DNA from 4 places in the Agrobacterium sp. ES01 genome. Region 3 is predicted to be linked to each of the others. Evidence: predicted binding sites of a transcription regulator. Region 3 holds the regulator's gene; each other region holds the start of a gene.
The links. Region 3 encodes PhoB, which activates phosphate uptake and scavenging genes when phosphate is short. Its sites were predicted from a motif close to TGTCATNNANCTGTCAT; they were not measured.
Positions count from the first base shown of each region.

Region 1: the regulator PhoB is predicted to act here: its motif matches at 1,607-1,623, upstream of ACQQ2Q_RS17470 (DUF2794 domain-containing protein).
Region 2: the regulator PhoB is predicted to act here: its motif matches at 1,174-1,190, upstream of phnC (phosphonate ABC transporter ATP-binding protein).
Region 4: the regulator PhoB is predicted to act here: its motif matches at 1,288-1,304, upstream of ACQQ2Q_RS11430 (DUF3419 family protein).

Region 1 is NZ_JBNQTH010000006.1:93,602-96,873, reverse strand. It holds gene acnA (aconitate hydratase AcnA) at 1-416, shown strand, start outside; gene ACQQ2Q_RS17475 (DUF1223 domain-containing protein) at 587-1,360, shown strand; gene ACQQ2Q_RS17470 (DUF2794 domain-containing protein) at 1,646-2,035, shown strand; gene ACQQ2Q_RS17465 (aspartate-semialdehyde dehydrogenase) at 2,452-3,272, shown strand, end outside.
Region 2 is NZ_JBNQTH010000001.1:1,516,640-1,519,911, reverse strand. It holds gene phnL (phosphonate C-P lyase system protein PhnL) at 1-533, shown strand, start outside; gene ACQQ2Q_RS07480 (DapH/DapD/GlmU-related protein) at 530-1,144, shown strand; gene phnC (phosphonate ABC transporter ATP-binding protein) at 1,265-2,122, shown strand; gene phnD (phosphonate ABC transporter substrate-binding protein) at 2,205-3,110, shown strand; gene phnE (phosphonate ABC transporter, permease protein PhnE) at 3,211-3,272, shown strand, end outside.
Region 3 is NZ_JBNQTH010000001.1:1,145,614-1,148,885, reverse strand. It holds gene ACQQ2Q_RS05650 (aspartate aminotransferase family protein) at 1-202, opposite strand, end outside; gene ACQQ2Q_RS05645 (GcrA family cell cycle regulator) at 633-1,187, shown strand; gene phoB (phosphate regulon transcriptional regulator PhoB) at 1,303-1,986, opposite strand; gene phoU (phosphate signaling complex protein PhoU) at 2,008-2,721, opposite strand; gene pstB (phosphate ABC transporter ATP-binding protein PstB) at 2,768-3,272, opposite strand, start outside.
Region 4 is NZ_JBNQTH010000003.1:443,344-446,615, reverse strand. It holds gene ACQQ2Q_RS11430 (DUF3419 family protein) at 1-1,241, opposite strand, end outside; gene ACQQ2Q_RS11425 (transglycosylase SLT domain-containing protein) at 1,374-2,264, opposite strand; gene ACQQ2Q_RS11420 (LysE family translocator) at 2,417-3,052, opposite strand; gene ACQQ2Q_RS11415 (pyrophosphate--fructose-6-phosphate 1-phosphotransferase) at 3,099-3,272, opposite strand, start outside.

The DNA.
Region 1 (3,272 bases), on a different contig from region 3:
TGATGTACAAGGAAGAAGGCGTTCCGTTGGTCATTTTCGCAGGTGGCGAATACGGCAACGGTTCGTCGCGTGACTGGGCTGCCAAGGGTACCAACCTGCTCGGCGTTCGCGCAGTCGTGGCCGAAAGCTTTGAACGTATTCACCGTTCGAACCTGGTTGGCATGGGCGTTGTTCCGTTCTGCTTCGAGAACGGCACGACCTGGACCTCGCTGGGCCTCAAGGGCGATGAAACGGTTACGATCGAGGGCCTGGATGGTGAAATCAAGCCCCGCGAGAAAAAGATCGCCAAGATCACCTACGCCGACGGCACTGTGAAGGAAGTTCCCCTGATCTGCCGTATCGATACGCTCGATGAGGTGACCTACGTCAACAACGGCGGCATCCTTCAGACCGTTCTGCGCGATCTGGTCGCCTGATCCGTCTTCAGCCAATTTAACGAGAAGCCGCCGGACAGTTCCGGCGGCTTTTTTCATGGCGCATTTTTCATCAACCCAGCCTCACCCCATCGTGACTTTCTGTTGAAAAACGGACGGAGTATGTGTCTCATGGAAATTGCGGCGTCTGCGCGGAAATTGCGGACGGACCAATGGCATTGAATAGAGCGGTTCCCATGATTTCGAGATTACTTGCGTCGATCCTGCTTCTGAGCATCTCTCTTACGGGGAATGCACATGCTGACGACGTGGGAAAAACGCCCAAGGGCGTCATAGAACTGTTCGTATCGCAAGGCTGTATGTCATGCGTGGCGGCAGACCGAGCCATGAGTTATCTTGCCGTCCAGCAGGATATCGTCGCGCTCGCCTATCATGTCGATTACTGGAACTACCGCGGTTGGACTGACCCTCTGAGCAGGCCGGAGAACTCAAACCGTCAATATGGCTATGCTCATACGCTGGGGCGCAGCGGCGTCTATACGCCGCAAGCCATTCTCAACGGACGCGAGCAGCAGAAGGGCACAGACGTCGCCGTGCTGAACAAGCGCCTGGATGTGATGCGTGCAAGAGGCAGCGGTCTCCACGTTCCGATCCGCGCCGTCAGCCGTGGCGGCAAACTCAAGATCACGGTGGGCGAAGGATCAGGCGAAGCGGATATCGTCGTCGTTTATTTCCGCAAGCGGCAGGACATGGAAATCACCAAGGGCACCAATGAGGGCCAGAAGGTCTCCAACTGGAACAGCGTAACAGATGTCCAGACCGTCGGCGTGTGGAGCGGCGAAGAGACGAAGCTTGTCTTGCCGTCAAAGGTAATGGGTGAAGACAAGAGCGACGGTTGCGCTATTCTCGTTCAAATGCGGGGTCCAAACGGCGAACCCGGCGCAATCCTCGGCGCAACCATACTTACCGCCAAGCAAAGTTCCTGAAGTGACTGCCAAGGCTTGAAAACCGGCGGTCCGATCCAGAACATTGGGGGGCTGGGGGTAAGGGGTCAATGCGCCAGACCGGACCATTGGCGCCAGGCGCCAACCGGAAACTCAATGTCGTCTCTAATTGGGGCGCTCTTTTGACCAAAATACGGCACGCCCCAAAATCTCATTTTGTCGACCCTAAGCGACTGTAAATTCAGGATTTTACTGGCGCCCTTGCATTTTTTTCAGGCTCCGGCAAACTGTCGCTCGCCTGTCATAATGAAAGGACGAGGAGCGCCTATGACCGATTTTCCGCGTGACGATGAGAACCGTATGGAAAGCGGCGTGGCCTCAGTCGTCGATCTGCGGGAATACAAGAAAAGCCGAGACCCGCTTCCCGTCACATTCCACCGGCGTGAACTCGATGCCATACTCTGGGTCTATGGCCGCATGGTGGGTGACGGTGAATGGCGTGACTATGCAATCGACCACACGAGGGAAAAAGCGGTCTTTTCAGTATTCAAGCGCTCAGGTGAACTGCCGCTGTATCGGATAGAGAAAAATCCGAAACTCGCGGCAAAACAAGGTGCCTTCAGCGTGGTCAATACGGCAGGCATGGTGCTGAAGCGTGGCCACGAGATCAAGCAGGTGCTGAAGGTTTTTGACAAGGTCTTGAAGCTGATCGATTGATGCGTCGGCAAAACATCGTCGCTGCAGGATGGAACCGGGCACCGGACTCTTTGGTCATCCACTCAACATTCACCCTCAGATAATATCTTCAATGATAGCCTGAGCAATGCCCAACCGCTGTTCCAGCCGAGGATCGACCTTGACTTGCGGCAAAAACCTTTTAATAGCAGGCAGCGAAAGGAAACCGCGCATGCGCTCGATAGCTGCTGCATCTGCCGAATATTGTCACCTGGCACTGTGTGTCCGGGCAATTTCTGCGGTTTCCAATTCATCCAAGACCACGGCCAAAACGACGACGAAAACCGTCTGACGTCTCTGGCCAACCGCTCTCTCCCCGGCAAGGCCGGGGACAAGGTCGCTGCATCCCTGCAGCACCCCCTCACCACCGCGGAGAGAAAGAAAGAGAGCAGTTTATCATGGGTTTCAAAGTTGCAGTCGCAGGCGCCACCGGCAATGTCGGTCGCGAAATGCTGAACATTCTGGCCGAGCGCGGTTTCCCGGCTGACGAGGTCGTGGCACTTGCCTCCGCGCGCTCGCAAGGCACAGAAGCATCCTTTGGCGACAAGACGCTGAAGGTCCAGAATCTGGAGAACTACGACTTTTCCGACACCGACATCTGCCTGATGTCGGCTGGCGGCGATGTCTCCAAGAAGTGGTCGCCAAAGATCGGTGCCCAGGGCTGCGTTGTCATCGACAACTCTTCTGCCTGGCGCTACGACGCAGACGTTCCATTGATCGTACCGGAAGTAAACCCGGACGCCATCAAGGACTTCACCCGCCGCAATATCATTGCCAACCCGAACTGCTCGACAGCCCAGCTTGTCGTAGCGTTGAAGCCATTGCACGATGCCGCCAAGATCAAGCGTATCGTGGTCTCCACCTACCAGTCGGTCTCTGGTGCCGGCAAGGAAGGCATGGATGAGCTGTTCTCCCAGACACGCGCCGTCTTCGTCGCCGATCCGATCGAATCGCGGAAATTCACCAAGCGCATCGCCTTCAACGTGATCCCACACATCGATTCCTTCATGGAAGACGGCTACACCAAGGAAGAGTGGAAGGTTCTGGCCGAGACCAAGAAGATGCTCGATCCGAAGATCAAGGTCACCTGCACTGCTGTGCGTGTCCCGGTTTTCATTGGCCATTCGGAATCGGTCAATATCGAATTCGAAAACGAAATGACCGCCGATCAAGCCCGCGACATCCTGCGCGAAGCACCCGGCTGCCTCGTCATCGACAA
Region 2 (3,272 bases), 370 kb from region 3:
GCAATTATGCTGTAGACGGCGGCCAGATCCTCGTCTCGCGCGATGACAGCATCATCGATATAGCCACTGCCGATCCGCGCACGATTCTAGAAGTGCGTCGCCAGACGATGGGCTATGTCAGTCAGTTCCTGCGCACGGTCCCGCGTGTTTCTGCCGTCGATATCGTCGCCGAACCGCTTTTCGCCCGCTCTGTTCCAATGGATGAAGCGCGTGCGCGTGCCTGCGACCTGCTGTCGGCCCTCAACTTGCCGCAAGCACTGTGGCAACTTCCGCCAGCGACATTCTCCGGTGGCGAGCAGCAGCGCGTCAATATCGCCCGTGGCTTCATCACCGATCACAAGATCCTCCTGCTTGACGAACCAACGGCATCACTCGACGCGCAAAACCGAGCTGTTGTCGTCGACATGATTCGTCGCAAGAAGCGCGAGGGCGTGGCCATGCTCGGCATCTTCCATGATGAAGAAGTGCGCGAAGCCGTTGCCGATCGCATTATCGACGTCTCCGCTTTCTCGCCGCGAAAGGCCGCCGCATGAGCCGCAAACTTGGGGTCGAGCCGCTCATCCATCCGACCGCTTCCGTCAACAATTCCAAACTTGGCCGTTATACGGAAGTCGCGGATCGTTGCCGGATCGATGAAGTGGTCATCGGGGACTATTCCTATGTCATGCAGGACGGCGGCATCTGGTGCGCCGAGATTGGCAAATTTGCCAATATCGCGGCATCCGTGCGCATTAACGCCACCAATCACCCGACATGGCGTGCCACACTTCATCACTTCACTTATCGCGCCGCCGACTATTTCGAGGGCGCCGATATGGACACGGATTTCTTTGCCTGGCGTCGCGAAAACAGGGTGGCGATCGGTCACGACGTTTGGATCGGCCATGGTGCGACTATTCTCCCTGGCGTCACGGTTGGCAATGGTGCCGTCATCGGGGCAGGTGCTGTCGTCTCCAAGGACGTCGCGCCATACACTATCGTGGGCGGTGTGCCAGCCAAACTCATTCGCGAGCGCTTTTCCCGCGAATTGGGTCAAGCGATGAACGCGCTTTCCTGGTGGGACTGGGAGCATGACCAGTTGCATGCGGCCCTGGACGATTTTCGTCATCTCTCCGCTGAAGAATTCGTCGCCAAATATTCCTGAAGATCGTTTAACTTCAATTGCTTAGCCGTTGTCATGGAACTGTCATCCCTCTGACATTCACGCTTCATCAATCATCGTTAAAGCCTTGGGTGACTTGTGGACGTCATCGAAAGAGCGATTATGCGATTTAAGCTTGATAATCTTACCCGGCAGTTCGGACGCAATACGGCAGTGGAATCCGTTTGTGTGGACATTCCGTCGGGCCAGATGGTCGGGGTTATCGGGCGTTCCGGTGCGGGCAAATCGACGCTTCTGCGGATGATCAATCGATTGATCGATCCAAGCTCAGGTTCGATATATTTCGGTGATACCGAGGTTTCGTCCCTGCGCGGTGCGGCCTTGCGCGACTGGCAGCGCGATTGCGCAATGATCTTCCAGCAGTTCAATCTGGTGCCGCGCCTCGATGTGTTGACCAATGTCCTGCTGGGCCGCCTCAATCATCGCCCGACTGCGCTCAGCATTCTCAACATGTTCAGCCGCGACGAACGCCTGATGGCAATTGCTGCGCTCGAGCGACTTGGTATCGAGCAGACGGCTTTGCAACAGGCGGGCACACTTTCGGGCGGTCAGCAGCAGCGCGTGGCAATCGCTCGGGCATTGATGCAGGCACCCAAGATGGTGCTCGCCGACGAGCCGATTGCCTCGCTGGATCCGCTCAATGCGAAGATCGTCATGGACGCACTGCGTGATATCAACCAGCGCGAAGGCATTACCGTCATTACCAACCTGCATACGCTCGATACCGCGCGCAACTACTGTGAGCGCATTATCGGCATGGCCCAAGGCCGCGTTGTCTTCGACGGTACGCCTGATGAGCTGACGATAGGGGCCGTGCGTGAGATCTATGGCTCTGACAGCACCGGTGCCGAAATCGACGAGCGCATGACTTCGACCAGTATCAATGCGCCAGCCGTGCAAATCCCTGCCGGCGATTCCCCATCAGTTGTGCGCAAGCCCCTCGTTGCCGCAGGGGTCTGACGCACGCGCAGATCGTACACCCGCGTCAAGGGTAGCCAAACACGCCAAAATCCGGCGCGACCGGAAAAACAGGAGAGAACCCATGTTGAAGAAGACCCTTCTTGCCGCTGTCGCGCTTGTCGCGCTTGCCAGTGGTGCAGCCGCTGAAGACCTCAAGGAATTCCGTATCGGCATCCTTGGTGGCGAAAACGAAGCCGACCGCCTGCGCAACTTCCAGTGCATGGTCGACACGCTTCCCGCCGTTCTCGGCGTTGAAAAAGTGTCGCTGTTCCCGGCCGCCGACTATGACGGCGTGATCCAGGGCCTTCTCGGCGGCACACTCGATTACGCCGAACTTGGCGCATCCGGTTACGCCAAGATCTATCTGGCCGATGCCAAGGCTGTTGAGCCTATCCTTACAACCGTCCAGACCGACGGCTCCATGGGCTATCACTCGGTCATGGTCGCTCGCAAGGATTCGGGCATCACCAAGCTGGAAGACATGAAGGGCAAGAAGCTCGGCTTCGCAGATCCCGACTCTACCTCGGGCTACCTCGTTCCGACCGTAACACTTCCGGAAGCCGTGGGCGCTCCCGTTAAGGAATTCTTCGGCGAAACCGGCTTTGGTGGCGGTCACGAGAACCTCGTTCTCGAAGTCCTCAAGGGCACATTTGACGCCGGCACAACCTGGGCCTCGGGTGTTGGCGATTTCAAGGACGGCTACACATCGGGCAACCTCCGCAAGATGGTCGACAAGGGGATCCTCAACATGGACGACCTCGTTCAGCTCTGGGAATCCCCATTGATCCCAAATGGCCCGATCGTCGTTCGCAGCACCATGAATGACGACATGAAGTCCAAGTTCAAGGCATTCATGGTGGACCTGCCGAAGTCTGACCCGGAATGCTTCGCAGCGATCCAGGGTGGCGACTATACCGGTTATGCCGAAGTCAACGTCGATTTCTACAAGCCGATCATCGACGCACGCAAGGCAACCATCGGCGGTTGATAGCCGGCTAATTCAAGGGGACGCCGAATGCGCTCGCGCATTCGGCGGCTCTATTTCTTTAGCCCTGCATTCATTCGCGGCTTACAGCGGACCACCATAGATGAGCTCAACCACACTAAAGCCTGTTCTCAGTGAACGAGGTGCTGTCGTCGAACGCCACTG
Region 3 (3,272 bases):
AAAGGTGCCAAACCTTGTCCGCCTGCTCTTTCAAGGCGCTCACCAGATGAGGATGCGCATGGCCGAGTGAGTTCACCGCGACGCCGGCGGCAAAGTCGAGATAGCGCTCGCCGTCTTCGGTGATCAGCCAGACACCCTCGCCGCGTTCGAAGCGCAACGGAGCGCGATTATAGGTCTGATAGAGCGGGGAGGCCTCGGCCATTGCGCTTGACTCCTTCGACAGGCACGGAAGATATGGGTTTCGCTGATTGGCGGGTGTTACGAAGTCTAAAAATCAAAAATGCCGCCTTGCGGCGGCTCGCGCACTATCTTCATTTCGGACCCCCATGTCAATAAATCACCGCAATTGCGGGACTTTTTAGCACGGTGCCGTCGCAGCCACGCTTTAGTAGGCGATAGTGGTATTTTAGCCTGTGGACAGCAAGTTGGGGAAAACTATGAAATCGATTCGCGATGATTCCGGCGACTCTTGTCACGGAGTCAGGCTCACACTAGGTTAATGATCAATTACTAGACTGCATGCGGCGGAACTAGTCACCGACAATATCGAGGCATATTTTTTGTTTCGGAGTCTTCCGAGGCAGCGGTGAAGGATTCGGCCTCGGAATGCGCTACAGGCGGAGATATTTGGCATGAATTGGACTGATGAGCGCGTTGAAAGGCTGACGAAGTTGTGGGCCGAAGGTCTCAGCGCAAGCCAGATCGCGGCACAACTAGGCGGCGTCAGTCGAAACGCTGTCATTGGCAAGGTACACCGACTTTGTTTGCCCGGTCGCGCCAAGGCTGGCGGCTCCTCGTCTGCCTCTCGCGCGCCAAAGCGTCCGGCGCCAACGACAGCGCGGCCGCAAAGCTTTCAGCCACGTGTAGCCACGCGCTCGGCCGCCCGTCCTGCCGGCACAACCGTGTCACACGATGAAATCGAAGCTGGTGGCGAAGAGGAGCGTGCAGTCGTTCCGGTGCCATCCAATGTCGTGGTGCCGATTTCGCGTCGTCTTGCCCTCACGGAACTCACCGATCGCACCTGCAAATGGCCGATTGGCGATCCGATGACTGATGAGTTTCATTTCTGCGGTTGCGAGGCATCGGATAACGCACCTTACTGCACCTACCACTCGAAACTGGCTTATCAGCCAGTCAATGACCGCAGGCGCTCATCCGCGCAAAAGCAATCGCTTCCCAGCCGATAAAGATCATGAGATGAGGCCCCGCAAGGGGCCTTTTTTATGCAGCAAGTAAAAAGCCCACCGCCTGGCTGGGCGATGGGTTGAAACAGCGGTAGCAACCGCCAGCATGGGTGACCTGTCAGGCCTCCATGGAATATCCGGCGCCGCGCACGGTGCGGATCACGTCCTGCATGTTGGAAAAATTAAGCGCCTTGCGCAGCCGGCCGACATGCACGTCCACGGTACGCTCGTCCACATAGATGTCATGCCCCCACACACCGTCGAGAAGCTGTGAACGCGAATAGACGCGCCCGGGCGATGCCATCAGGAATTCCAGCAGACGAAATTCGGTCGGTCCAAGTCGAACTTCACGGCTCTTGCGGTGAACACGATGCGTTTCGCGGTCGAGTTCGATGTCGCCGCAACGCAGAACGCTGGACAGCACTTCTGGCCGCGCCCTACGCAACATGGCTTTTACCCGTGCCATCAGTTCCGGTGTGGAGAAGGGCTTGACCACGTAGTCGTCTGCACCTGTCGCCAATCCGCGTATGCGTTCGCTTTCCTCGCCGCGTGCCGTCAACATGATGATCGGCAGCCGTTCTGTTTCCGGGCGAACCCGAAGGCGGCGGCAAAGTTCGATCCCCGACACGCCGGGCAACATCCAGTCAAGGATCAGGAGATCAGGAACCCGTTCCTGCATGCGTATTTCGGCCTCGTCGCCCCGAAGGATCGTCTCGACTTCATAGCCCTCAGATTCCAGATTGTAACGCAGGAGGACGCTCAGCGCCTCCTCGTCTTCAACCACAGCTATTTTCGGCGCCATCTAGTGTCTCACTTCAAGTGCTTATTCCGCGACCGCACTGACATCGGTCGTCGTATCGTCCTTGGGACGGTCACCTTCCGGCTGCATACCGGTGGTCATGTAATAGATGGTCTCTGCGATATTGGTCGCGTGGTCACCCACTCGCTCGATATTCTTGGCGCAGAACAGCAGATGCGTGCAGGTCGTGATATTGCGCGGATCTTCCATCATGTAGGTCAAAAGCTCGCGAAACAGCGAGGTGTAGATGGCGTCGATCTCTTCGTCGCGGTCACGGATGATCTTGGCCTTTTCCGCAGAACGGGTGGTGTAGACATCCAGAACATCGGTCAGCTGTTCGAGTGCGAGTTCGGAGAGATGTTCCAGTCCGCGCGCCAGCTTGCGAGGGACGCCGGTGCCCTGAACGGCCATCACGCGCTTTGCATTGTTCTTGCCCATGTCACCAACGCGTTCCAGATCGCTGGCAATTCTCAGCGCACCGATGATTTCGCGCAGGTCGGCTGCGACCGGCTGGCGACGAGCTATGGTGATGATGGCCTTGTCACCGATTTCCCGCTCGGCATTGTCCATCACCACGTCGTCAGAAATCACCTTCTGGGCAAGGGCGGCGTCGGAATTGACCAATGCGCGGACCGAGTCACCGACCATCTGTTCGGCAAGGCCCCCCATCTCGGAGATGCGCCGGATCAGATATTTAAGGTCTTCATCGAAAGCGGATAGAATATGGGTCGATGGCATTTGAGGTATCCTCGAAATTGGCTTCAGCGCGGATGAAAACGGGATATCAGCCGAAGCGGCCCATGATGTAATCCTGCGTGCGCTGATCATCCGGATTGGTGAACATCTTGTCTGTGTCGTTTTCCTCAACGAGTACGCCAAGATGGAACATGGCGGTGCGCTGCGAGACACGCGCGGCCTGCTGCATCGAGTGCGTCACGATCACGATCGTGTAATTGGCGCGCAGCTCATGGATGAGTTCTTCAACCTTGGCCGTCGCAATCGGATCGAGCGCCGAACAGGGTTCATCCATCAAAATGACTTCCGGGCTGACCGCTACTGCGCGCGCGATGCACAGGCGCTGTTGCTGACCACCGGAAAGGCCGGTGCCTGGCTCCTGAAGGCGATCCTTCACTTCGTTCCAGAGGCCGGCCTTCTGCAGGCTTGTCTCGACGATCTGGTCCAGGTCGGCCTTGCCCTTGGCGAGCCCGTGGATGCGCGGACCATAAGAGATGTTTTCATAGATCGACTTCGGAAAGGGGTTCGGCTTCTGGAACACCATGCCCACACGG
Region 4 (3,272 bases), on a different contig from region 3:
GCTTTCTCGTAGATATGAAAGCCACCATAGATCGCGGATCGATCCTTGGCATTCAGCGCCCTGGACATGCCTTCGAGATAGGTCCACTGCGCGGCTATGGAATTTGGCAGGCGGCCTTCGATGATGCTTTTTTCGGCAGCCGTGCGGAAGATCACGCGGGCAGCGGGTGCCGACGTTCTGCTGATCTCGCTCCAAAGTTGACCGATCTGTCCATCATTCATCCAGTCCTGCGCATCCAGCAGCACGTAGCGATCAACCGAGGCGGATGGTTTTTCGGCCAGCAGTTCGGTGAAGCTTGCATGATGCACGCTGACACGCTCGGCATTGCGGCGGATCGACTGATAGTGTTCGCGCTGCAGATAAGTCGGCAACAGGCCCTCATCGGCATAGGGATAGCGGCGCACGAAGGCTTGCCAGGCAAAATAATTGTCCTTCAACGGAAAATGACAGGCGAGCTTTTCCAGGCGGTGCTTGAGCACCGGCGCAATGGTCCCGTTATCGGCAAGGCTCGCGAGTTCGTCATATTGGCGCGGCGGAATGCCAAGGCCAAACAGCGAACTCTTGCGCTCCGTCATCCAGCGGATCATCGGCTTGTCGAACAGCGGTGCGACACGGTCCTCGAAGAACTGACGCTGTTCGCGCAAGGTGCGGGTCCTGGCGAATTCTTCCAGCCGAACACCATGCAGCCGGGCGATCAGGTGGCCGACCGCGATGAAGCGGCCAAGCAGCCCCGTGCGATAGAAATTGCCGTTGAAGACGCTGATGCGGCGACGTCCGGTCAGGCTTCTTTTGTTCCAATAGGCACGCGTATCCGCATCGAGATTGGGGGCGATATAGCGGTCGAAACTGCGGCTGTTGGAGCGGATACGTTCACGGCCGAAATGAGCGACCAGCGTCTTATAGTCCGGAAGGTGCTGGAAGGCGGCAAGCTTCAACCTGTTGAGCGCGATATGGTTGGGATTGAGGTCGACGACATCGATCTTGGCGGGGCTGCGCGAGAGGTAGGCCAGCATGTTGCAGCCGCCGGAGCCGATGGTGACGACGCGATGGCCGGCTGCCAGTTCCATGGCCTCCATGTCGACATCGGGATCCTCCCAGATCTGTGGATAGACGAGACCGGAAAACAGCAGCCCGAAAAGGCGTTCAGACAGCCCATCCCTGCTAAGCGCCTTATGCTGGAGAAGTGCGGTCTTGAGTTTGCGGTTCCCGCGGAAACCGGCCTCCGGTGCAAGCTCGGTCATCTGATGCAGCCATCCGTTTCGGTTCCAAGCCGTTTAAACGCGACGTGCTACAGTTTCATGACGCGGGTTGTGGGAAACGCCTTGAAAACCGGTCGAATGCTTCAGTTTGAACGCGATGCAGTGGATGCCAAATTAACGGAATACGTGCAGCATGCCGCGGCGCTTGGCGTCGTAATAGTAGCCGCGGGCATAGAGTCTGACGGCATTGTCCGAGCTCTTGTCGGCGACAAGCCAGGCACCGCGCAGATATTTGATGGCGTATTTGAGATTGTTTTCCGCATCGAACAGACCATTGGCGGGGCCCCGATAGCCCATCGATTTGGCCGTCGCATATTTGATCTGCATCAGGCCGTAATGGCCATTGTTGAAGGCTGCCGGATTGTACCGGCTTTCGCGGTGAACGACACGGTGCACCAGCGCTTCCGGAATCTCGTAGACCGCTGCATATTTGCGGATCAGGCTGTTGATGACGGTTGGACCCGTGGTCGCCGGGGCGGCCTGTAAGTCCGGTGCAGTCGCAGGCGGTGTGACGTCGAACTGGCTGTCGAGCGCTGCACCGGCATTGGCAGCCGATGGCGCGGCATAGGCAAGGGCGTCGCCGGGCTTTGGCGTTGGCACGATGGTCTGGACGGACGTGACTTCCTGCGGCAACTCGGTGTCAGTTGACGCATCGGCAAGTGTGGTCAGTGTATCGGGATTGTCCGAGGCGGGCATTGCCGGTGTCTGCAACGCGTCGTTCTGCTTGGCGTCCATGACGGCGACGGCATCGCCCACTGTCGGAGCGTCGGCCGGGTTCTGCAACGCGGCTTCACGCGATGTCGGCACGGGGGCATGTGAATTCGATCCGGGAACGAGGGGGCCCGGTTCTGCCGGTTGCTGCATGGCAAGCGACGTGCCGGCTGACGGGTTGGATTTAAGCTCCTGGCGAGCCGCACTTTCCAGTCCGCTGGTACAGCCCGCAAGGCCTATCAGCGTTGTCGCTGATGCCAAAATTCCGATGCTGCGAAAATTGCGCGCAATCATGCCTGATCCCATGTTCCCCAATCGCATGCACCCTCACAAACGAGTCAGTGCAAGCTCCATAATTCGGGTTTCCACGAACTCGCGGCCAAATTGCGGCACCGAGGTGGCAGTCATGCCCGATCAACAGCTTTGCTATGCGTGTGTGACTGCAATCACGCAGCGATCTTGCGATACCCTGCCGTTACTGCGCCGGCTGCAATCAGCAACGTGCCGCCGGTGCGGTTAACAGCGCGCTGCACGGTGTGCTTGCGGATAAAGACGCGGGCCTTGTCGGCAATCAGCGCATAGACGAGTGCATTGATGGCAGCGAGCGTGACGAAGGTCGCCTCAAGCACGATCATTTGCGGCAGAAACGGCTGCGTGGCATCGATGAATTGCGGAACGAAGGCCACGAAGAAAACGATGCTTTTCGGGTTGAGTGCCGTCACCGCAAAGGCATGCAACACGATGCGCAGCGGGCTTTGTTCGCGTAGATTATCGTTGTCGGCAAGCGGGCCATCGCCAACCGGCGCCCGCCACAGGCGGATGCCGAGATAGACGAGATAAGCACCGCCGATCCAACGCAGGACCGTATAGGCCTCCGCAGAGGTGGCCAAAATTGCGCCGAGACCGAGGATCGAGGCTGTCATGGCGACGAAATCGCCCAAAGACACACCGGTCACCGTCGCCAATGCCGTTTTTCGACCATGGCCGAGCGCATAGGATACCACGAGCAGAATCGTGGGTCCGGGTATCGCCAGAAGCACCGCAGATGCGGCGGCGAATGCCAACCAATGTTCAAACGACATGATTCAATCCTCCTGATTGAGACCAAGCCACCGAAACGGGATGCCGTCAATTGGCTGGTTTAAATTTCTGCCCCATGTGATGCATAACGGTCTTGAACCATGGCGTTTCCAAGTCAAAGGCTTTGCCGCCCTTGATACGCGGAAATTCGATGGTGCGCAGTTGGCCGTTTCGATCCTCATCATGACCGGTTACGCCTGACACGCCGTTGAGGCCGCTTTC